2 regions of the Streptomyces sp. NPDC107500 genome follow, and region 2 is predicted to be linked to the other one. Evidence: riboswitches for the same ligand, from Rfam matches in the RefSeq annotation. Region 2 holds a riboswitch; the other holds the start of a gene.
The links. Region 2 has a riboswitch for glycine ahead of gcvT (glycine cleavage system aminomethyltransferase GcvT). Riboswitches for the same ligand answer to the same signal wherever they lie in the genome.
Positions count from the first base shown of each region.

Region 1 (4,532 bases), on a different contig from region 2:
GAGACCCTGGTCGGGCACAATCCGGCGGACGAGCTGGCGCGACGCCGCAACAGGGCGGTCTGAGCGGCGCGCCGGCCCGCCCGGCGCGCGGGCCGGCCGGTGGCGGCCGCATTGTCAGTGGCGTAGGGCAGCATCGGAGATGTGAGAACCGCGCCCACGATCCTGCATCTCGACATGGATGCCTTCTTCGCCTCGGTGGAGCAGGCGTCCAAGCCGAGTCTGCGCGGGAAGGCCGTGGTGGTGGGCGGCCTGGGGCCGCGAGGCGTCGTCGCCACCTGCTCGTACGAGGCGCGCGTCTTCGGCGTCCACTCGGCGATGCCCATGGGCCAGGCCAGGCGGCTGGCGCCCAACGCCGCGTATCTCGTCCCGCGGTTCGAGCTGTACCGGTCGATCAGCGAGCAAGTGATGCGGCTGCTCAGGGAGCTGTCCCCGTTGGTGGAGCCGCTGAGCCTGGACGAGGCCTTCGTGGACCTGGAGGCCGGTGGGACGGCCTGGGACGCGGCGTCGGCGCGGCTGGCCGGGACGAAGCTGCGCACGGACATCCGCGCCGCCACGGGCCTCACCGGATCCGTGGGACTGGCCGCCTCCAAGATGCTGGCCAAGATCGCCTCCGAGGAGGCCAAGCCCGACGGGCTGGTCCTGATCCCGCCGGGGACGGAGCGGGCCATGCTGGAGCCCATGTCCGTGCGGACCCTGCCCGGCGTCGGCCCGGCGACCGGCGACCACCTGCGCCGGGCCGGCATCACCACGGTCGGGGAACTGGCCGAGGCGGGCGAGGACGAGTTGGTGCGGCTGGTGGGCAAGGCGCACGGACACGGCCTGTACGCCATGGCCCTGGCGCTCGACGAGCGGCCCGTGGTGGCCGAGCGGGAGGCCAAGTCCGTGTCGGTCGAGGACACCTACGACGTGGACATCCACGACCGGGTGCGGGTCGGCGTGGAGGTGGGCCGGCTGGCCGACCGGTGCGTGCGCCGGCTGCGCGCGTCGGGGCTGTCCGGGCGGACCATCGTGCTCAAGGTGCGCAGATACGACTTCTCCACGCTGACGCGCTCCGAGACGCTGCGCGGGCCCACGGACGACCCGGCGGTGGTGCGGGAGGCCGCCGCCCGGCTGCTGGACTCGGTGGACACCACGGGAGGTGTGCGGCTGCTCGGGGTCGGCGTCAGCGGCCTGGCCGACTACACGCAGGAGGACCTGTTCGCGCAGGCGGCGGGAGGCGGGGCCGGGGAACCGGCCGAGGAGCCGGAGACCGAGCCCGCCGCGGAGCACCGCCCGGCACCCGCGGAGCGCCGCTGGCCGTCGGGGCACGACGTGCGGCACACGCGGTTCGGGCACGGGTGGGTCCAGGGGAGCGGGCTGGGGCGGGTCACCGTGCGCTTCGAGACGCCGTACTCGCGGACCGGGCGGGTGCGGACCTTTCCGATGGACGACCCGGAGCTGACGCCCGCGGATCCGCTGCCGCTGGTTCCGTCCGAGACGCGAAGACCCGGCGACGGCCCGGCCAGACCGGTGGCCGGCTAGCCGTGCGTCCCGTACGTGCCGCGAGCTTTGTGGGGGCGGAGCGTCAGCTCTCCTCGTTGCCCTTGCCCGCCAGCTTGCCGAAGTCGCGGTCGGGGAGCGGGGGAGCGGCGGCCACGTCGAGGCCGTAGTGGTGGTACAGCTGGAGTTCCTGTTCCGGCGAGAGGTGGCGGCCGACGCCGAAGTCCGGTGCCTCCTTGATCAGGGCCCGGGCGAAGGGCACGCGCAGGGCGCCCTCGACCAGCTCGCTGGGCTCCAGGGGTACGAAGGCGTCCCTGCTGAAGAGGCCGGTGCGGATGGCCGCCCACTCGGGCACGCCGGTGGCATCGTCGAGGTACACCTCGTCCACGATGCCGATCCTGGTGCCGTCGCGGTCGAACGCCTTGCGGCCTATCAGGTTCCGCGGGTCGATGTCAGTACGCACGGGCCCTCCACTTGGTCACCACTTGGCCGCACTGGGGTCGCACACCAGCCCGCCGAATCATCCGTAAGTACTACAAAAAACTACATATGGCCGGTCGGCCACTCGAAGGTTCGTGCCGCGGGCTCGCTGGTACGCTGGCAAACGGCTGCTGACCCCGCGCGGGAGAGTCCTCCGGAGATCACCGGAGGCGCCGAAGGAGCAAATCCTCCCCGGAATCTCTCAGGCTCACGTACCGCACGGACGAGGTCACTCTGGAAAGCAGAGCGGGTGTCGACGGCTTCCGCTCTCACCGACGGTGAAAGCCGGGACGCCCTCGGGCCGCCCCGGTGAAGCTCTCAGGTTGAGATGACAGAGGGGGAGGCCGACCGGGTACCCGCGCCGTGGTGCCCCTCGCAGGTCGTCAGACCAGGAGGCCTCCGCAATGACCGCCCACCGCACTCCGCTCACCGAACTCGAACAGGCAGCGCCGTTCGAGCAGCGCCACATCGGCCCCGACCACGAGGCCCGGGCCAAGATGCTCGCGCAGGTCGGTTACGGTTCGCTCGACGAGCTGACGGCCGCCGCGGTGCCGGATGTGATCAAGAACGCCGACGCGCTGGACCTGCCCGGCGCCCGCTCCGAGGCCGAGGTGCTGGCCGAGCTGCGCTCGCTGGCCGACCGCAACCAGGTCCTGGACTCCATGATCGGCCTCGGTTACTACGGCACCTTCACCCCGCCGGTCATCCTGCGCAACGTCATGGAGAACCCCTCCTGGTACACCGCGTACACGCCGTACCAGCCCGAGATCTCCCAGGGCCGCCTGGAGGCCCTGCTCAACTTCCAGACCATGGTCGCCGAGCTGACCGGCCTGCCCACCTCCGGTGCCTCCCTGCTGGACGAGGGCACCGCCGCCGCCGAGGCGATGGCGCTCTCCCGGCGCATGGGCAAGAACAAGAAGGGCCTCTTCCTGGTCGACGCGGACGTGCTGCCGCAGACCATCGCCGTGATCCAGACCCGCGCCGAGCCGACCGGCGTCGAGGTCGTCGTCGCCGACCTGAGCGAGGGCATCCCGGCCGCGGTCGCCGAGCGGGAGATCAACGGCGTCCTGCTCCAGTACCCGGGCGCCTCCGGTGCCGTGCGCGACATCAAGCCGGTCGTCGAGCGGGCGCACGAGCTGGGCGCGCTCGTCACCGTCGCCGCCGACCTGCTCGCCCTCACCCTGCTCACCTCGCCCGGCGAGCTGGGCGCGGACATCGCCGTGGGCACCACCCAGCGCTTCGGCGTACCGATGGGCTTCGGCGGACCGCACGCCGGCTACATGGCCGTGCACGAGAAGTTCGCGCGGAGCCTGCCCGGCCGCCTCGTCGGCGTCTCCGTGGACGCGGACGGCAACAAGGCCTACCGCCTGGCCCTGCAGACCCGCGAGCAGCACATCCGCCGCGAGAAGGCCACCAGCAACATCTGCACCGCCCAGGTGCTGCTCGCCGTCATGGCCGGCATGTACGCCGTCTACCACGGCCCCGACGGCCTGCGGGCCATCGCCCGGCGCACCCACCGGTACGCCTCGATCACCGCCGCGGGCCTCGCCGCGGGCGGCGTCGAGATCGTCCACGGCGCCTACTTCGACACCGTCACCGCGCGGGTGCCCGGCCGGGCCGACGCGGTCGTGCACGCCGCCCGCGCGAACGGCATCAACCTGCGGCTCGTCGACGCCGACCACGTCTCCTTCGCCTGCGACGAGACCACCACGCGCGCCCAGGTCGGCGGCGTGTGGCACGCCTTCGGCGTCGAGGGCGACATCGAGGCGCTGGACGCGGAGACCGCGGAGACGCTGCCCGAGGCGCAGCTGCGCACCGACGACTTCCTGACCCACCCCGTCTTCCACCAGCACCGCTCCGAGACCGCGATGCTGCGCTACCTGCGCCGCCTCGCCGACCGGGACTACGCGCTGGACCGCGGCATGATCCCGCTGGGCTCCTGCACCATGAAGCTCAACGCCACCACCGAGATGGAGCCGGTCACCTGGTCCGAGTTCGGCGCGCTGCACCCCTTCGCGCCCGCCGAGCAGGCGCAGGGCTACCTCACCCTCATCCGTGAGCTGGAGGAGCGGCTCGCGGAGGTGACCGGGTACGACAAGGTCTCGTTGCAGCCCAACGCCGGGTCGCAGGGCGAGTTCGCGGGCCTGCTCGCCGTACGCGGGTACCACCGGGCCAACGGCGACGAGCAGCGCACCGTCTGCCTCATCCCGTCCTCCGCGCACGGCACCAACGCGGCCAGCGCGGTGATGGCCGGCATGAAGGTCGTCGTCGTCAAGACCGCCGAGGACGGCGAGATCGACATCGAGGACCTGCGCGCCAAGATCGAGCAGCACCGCGACGAGCTGGCCGTGCTGATGATCACCTACCCGTCCACGCACGGTGTCTTCGAGGAGCACGTGGCCGACATCTGCGGCCGGGTGCACGACGCCGGCGGTCAGGTCTACGTGGACGGCGCCAACCTCAACGCCCTGGTCGGCCTCGCCAAGCCCGGCCACTTCGGCGGCGACGTCTCCCACCTGAACCTGCACAAGACGTTCTGCATCCCGCACGGCGGCGGCGGTCCCGGCGTCGGC
Region 1 covers NZ_JBVJPF010000006.1:610,322-614,853, reverse strand. The annotation lists gene ACZ67M_RS26485 (MerR family transcriptional regulator) at 1-63, shown strand, start outside; gene ACZ67M_RS26480 (DNA polymerase IV) at 142-1,521, shown strand; gene ACZ67M_RS26475 (PRC-barrel domain-containing protein) at 1,565-1,942, opposite strand; glycine riboswitch at 2,092-2,187, shown strand; gene gcvP (aminomethyl-transferring glycine dehydrogenase) at 2,364-4,532, shown strand, end outside.
Region 1: another riboswitch for glycine. It lies ahead of gcvP (aminomethyl-transferring glycine dehydrogenase); the one in region 2 lies ahead of gcvT (glycine cleavage system aminomethyltransferase GcvT).

Region 2 (4,532 bases):
GGGGAGGGCTCGGGCGTCGCCCTCCCAGTGGGTGAGTTCGACGCCGACGAACAGGGTGGGGTCGGCGGTCTCGACGGCGGCCAGGCAGCGGCGGGCGGTGCGCACGACGCCGGTGGCGGCGAACTCGGCGGAGGCCGCGGCGAGGAAGTCCACCGGGTCGTCCTGCCAGTCCGGTTCGAAGAGGCGGACCCGGCCGCCGGATGCGGGCCCGTCCAGCGGGGTGCGGCCGGCCCGGCACAGCTCGGCCACGGCGGGCGGCGGCAGCGGGATGCCGACCACGCCCTCCGGGTTCACGGCGATGCCGATCTGCGGGGGCAGGCCGCGGGCGAACTCCGCGGCGGGGGCGACGGTGTACGCCATCTGCGCCCCGGCGACCTGGCGGAGCTGCTCCTCGGAGCTGAACACCGGCACGTAGGCCTGGCCGTCGATCTCCAGGGAGGGCAGGTCGAGGGGGCCGCTGTGCGGGCCGCCGCCGTTCGGCAGGGGGATCCAGAGGAAGCTGCGGCCGAGCACCTCCACGATCCGCCCGCCGGCGCCGGGTATGCCGAGGGAGGCGGAGAGCACCTCCTCCAGCTCGTTGCCGGGCCAACCGCCGTGCGGGTGGGGGTGTGCCTGTGCCGGGAACTCGGGGAAGTCCATCTGCCTACCGCCTGCCTGGTACCGCTGTCCTGGCTGAAAAGGCTAACCCGTTCGGCGCAGCCCCCCGTGGTCCGTCATCCGGTGAACGCGATGCGGCGGAGGTTGTCCGCGGCCGCCCGGTCCAGGACGATCGCCGAGGTGCAGCCGGCCGGCAGGGCGCCTCCGGTCACGGCGCGCAGCAGGCGGGAGTTGGCCGCGCGGTGCCGCAGGAACGCGTACCGCGAGACGCCGCGGCCGCGCTCGCGCTGCCCGGCGAGGGCCTGGTCGGCGCCGACGTCGAGGAGCAGCAGGTGCAGGGTGCCGTCGCGGCGCCGGGCCTCCCGGGCCAGCCAGCCGCGCACCCAGGACTGTGTGCCGCAGTCGTGCACGACGACGCCCTCGCCGGAGCGCAGCGCCTTGCGGAGCCCCGCGTAGTGGGCGAGGCGGACCAGGGGGCGGTAGAGCGCGTACGGCAGGAAGCCCGGCATGCGGCGCTCCCAGCGGTCGCGGGTGTCCTGGGAGTCGATGCGCGGGCCGCGCACGGTGCGCGCCATCAGGGTGGACTTGCCGCTGCCGGGCAGGCCGGTGATCACCACCAGGTCCCGGGGTCCGAAGAGCAGGGCGTGCGGGCCGCGCCCGTCCCGCTCGCGCAGGTCGCGGACGACGGGTGCGGGCCGCTCGGCGCACGACTGCGGGGCCGGGGCGGAGGGCTGCTCGGGCAGCGCGAGGCCCGAGGTCGTGGCGTAGGCCGTGGTCCTGTTCACCGTGATCGTCTCCCCTGGGGCGGTTCACGAGTTCCCATCCCCGTCGAGTGTAAAGAGAAGGTAATGCGCGGGTCTCGCGATTTCGTTCGCTTACTGCCACAAGCCGGTTACAGATCACGGTCTGCCACGAATCGGCCGGTCGTGCAATGATGGCGGCGCCAACTGCATACCGGCCGTTTGAATCCGCGCGGGAGAGTCCCCGGCCACGCCGGGGCGCCGAAGGAGCAAGTCCCTCCCTTGAATCTCTCAGGCCCCCGTTACCGCGCGGGCGAGGCACATCTGAAAAGCGGGCCGCCGTTCGACGGCTGCCCCACCCAAGGTGCAAGCCCTGATCGCCGTACTCCGGTGGTCGTGGCGAACCTCTCAGGTTCCGATGACAGATGGGGAGGACCGACCTCGCCCGTGCCGTCCTGTCCTGGGAGACGACCGACCGATGAGCAGTTCGAACACCCGCCGTACCGCGCTCGACGCCACGCATCGCGCGCTGGGCGCGACGATGACCGACTTCGCCGGCTGGGACATGCCCCTGCGCTACGCCTCCGAGCGTGACGAGCACGTCGCGGTGCGCACCCGGGCCGGTCTCTTCGACCTCTCGCACATGGGCGAGATCACCGTCACCGGGCCGCAGGCCGCCGCGCTCCTTGACTTCGCGCTGGTCGGCAACATCGGCGGCGTGAAGCCGGGCCGCGCCCGCTACACCATGATCTGCCGCGAGGACGGCGGCATCCTGGACGACCTGATCGTCTACCGGCTGGCGGACGCCGAGTACATGGTCGTCGCCAACGCCTCCAACGCGCAGACCGTGCTCGACGCGCTGACCGAGCGGGCGGCCGGTTTCGACGCCGAGGTGCGCGACGACCGCGACGCCTACGCGCTGCTCGCCGTGCAGGGCCCCGAGTCCCCGGGCATCCTCAAGAGCCTCACCGACGCCGACCTGGACGGCCTGAAGTACTACGCCGGTCTGCCCGGCACGGTGGCCGGCGTCCCGGCGCTGATCGCGCGCACCGGCTACACCGGCGAGGACGGCTTCGAGCTGTTCGTGAAGCCGGAGCACGCCGTCGAGCTGTGGCAGGCGCTGACCGAGGCGGGCCAGGGCGTCGGTCTCGTCCCCTGCGGCCTGTCCTGCCGGGACACGCTCCGCCTGGAGGCGGGCATGCCGCTGTACGGGCACGAGCTGAGCACCTCCCTGACGCCCTTCGACGCCGGGCTCGGCCGGGTGGTGAAGTTCGAGAAGGAGGGCGACTTCGTCGGTCGCGCCGCGCTGACCGGGGCCGCCGCCGAGGCCGAGCAGAACCCGCCCCGCGTGCTGGTCGGCCTGATCGCCGAGGGCCGCCGGGTCCCGCGTGCCGGGTACCAGGTCGTCGCCGGCGGCGAGGTGATCGGCGAGGTCACCTCCGGCGCCCCCTCCCCCACGCTGGGCAAGCCGATCGCCATCGCGTACGTCGACGCGGCGCACGCGGCTCCGGGGACCGAGGGTGTGGGCGTGGACATCCGGGGCAGCCACGAGCCGTACGAGGTCGTGGCACTGCCCTTCTACAAGCGCCAGAAGTAGACACTGAGGGCGGACGGCCACCGGCCTCCGCGCGTGTCCTTGCTGCTCAACGGCAGTGTCAGCAGTCCCCCATTCATCAGCAGTCACCCGCGTACAGGAGAATTCAGGCCATGAGCAACCCCCAGCAGCTGCGCTACAGCAAGGAGCACGAGTGGCTGTCGGCCGCCGAGGACGGCGCCTCGACGGTCGGCATCACGGAGCACGCGGCCAACGCGCTCGGTGACGTCGTCTTCGTGCAGCTTCCCGAGGTCGGCGACTCGGTGTCCGCGGGCGAGACCTGCGGCGAACTGGAGTCGACCAAGTCCGTCTCCGACCTGTACTCCCCCGTCTCCGGTGAGGTCACCGAGATCAACGAGGACGTCGTCAACGACCCGTCGCTGGTGAACAGCGCCCCCTTCGAGGGCGGCTGGCTGTTCAAGGTGCGGGTCACGGACGAGCCGGGCGACCTGCTCTCCGCCGACGAGTACACCGCATTCGCCGGCGCCTGAGGAGTCACGGACGCATGTCGCTTCTGAACACACCCCTGCATGAGCTCGACCCCGACGTCGCCGCCGCCGTCGACGCCGAGCTGGACCGCCAGCAGTCCACCCTGGAGATGATCGCCTCCGAGAACTTCGCACCCGTCGCGGTGATGGAGGCCCAGGGCTCGGTCCTGACCAACAAGTACGCCGAGGGCTATCCCGGCCGCCGCTACTACGGCGGCTGCGAGCACGTCGACGTGGTCGAGCAGATCGCCATCGACCGGGTCAAGGCGCTGTTCGGCGCCGAGCACGCCAACGTGCAGCCGCACTCGGGCGCGCAGGCCAACGCCGCCGCGATGTTCGCGCTGCTCAAGCCGGGCGACACGATCATGGGTCTGAACCTCGCCCACGGCGGGCACCTGACCCACGGCATGAAGATCAACTTCTCCGGCAAGCTCTACAACGTGGTCCCGTACCACGTCGGCGAGGACGGCCAGGTCGACATGGCCGAGGTGGAGCGCCTCGCCAAGGAGAGCAGGCCGAAGCTGATCGTGGCCGGCTGGTCGGCCTACCCCCGGCAGCTCGACTTCGCCGCCTTCCGCAAGGTGGCCGACGAGGTCGGCGCCTACCTCATGGTCGACATGGCGCACTTCGCCGGTCTGGTCGCGGCGGGCCTGCACCCGAACCCGGTGCCGCACGCGCACGTGGTCACCACCACGACCCACAAGACGCTGGGCGGCCCGCGCGGCGGTGTGATCCTCTCCACGGCCGACCTGGCCAAGAAGATCAACTCCGCCGTCTTCCCCGGTCAGCAGGGTGGACCGCTGGAGCACGTGGTCGCCGCCAAGGCCGTCGCCTTCAAGGTCGCCGCGAGCGAGGACTTCAAGGAGCGCCAGACCCGTACGCTGGAGGGTGCCCGCATCCTGGCCGAGCGCCTGGTGCGGGACGACGCGAAGGCGGCGGGCGTGTCGGTCCTGACCGGTGGCACGGACGTCCACCTGGTCCTGGTCGACCTGCGCGACTCCGAGCTGGACGGCCAGCAGGCCGAGGACCGCCTGCACGAGGTCGGCATCACGGTCAACCGCAACGCCGTCCCGAACGACCCGCGTCCGCCGATGGTGACCTCCGGGCTGCGCA
Region 2 covers NZ_JBVJPF010000011.1:33,051-37,582, reverse strand. The annotation lists gene ACZ67M_RS35495 (enhanced serine sensitivity protein SseB) at 1-639, opposite strand, end outside; gene ACZ67M_RS35490 (AAA family ATPase) at 714-1,382, opposite strand; glycine riboswitch at 1,561-1,655, shown strand; glycine riboswitch at 1,656-1,772, shown strand; gene gcvT (glycine cleavage system aminomethyltransferase GcvT) at 1,816-2,934, shown strand; gene gcvH (glycine cleavage system protein GcvH) at 3,045-3,422, shown strand; gene glyA (serine hydroxymethyltransferase) at 3,437-4,532, shown strand, end outside.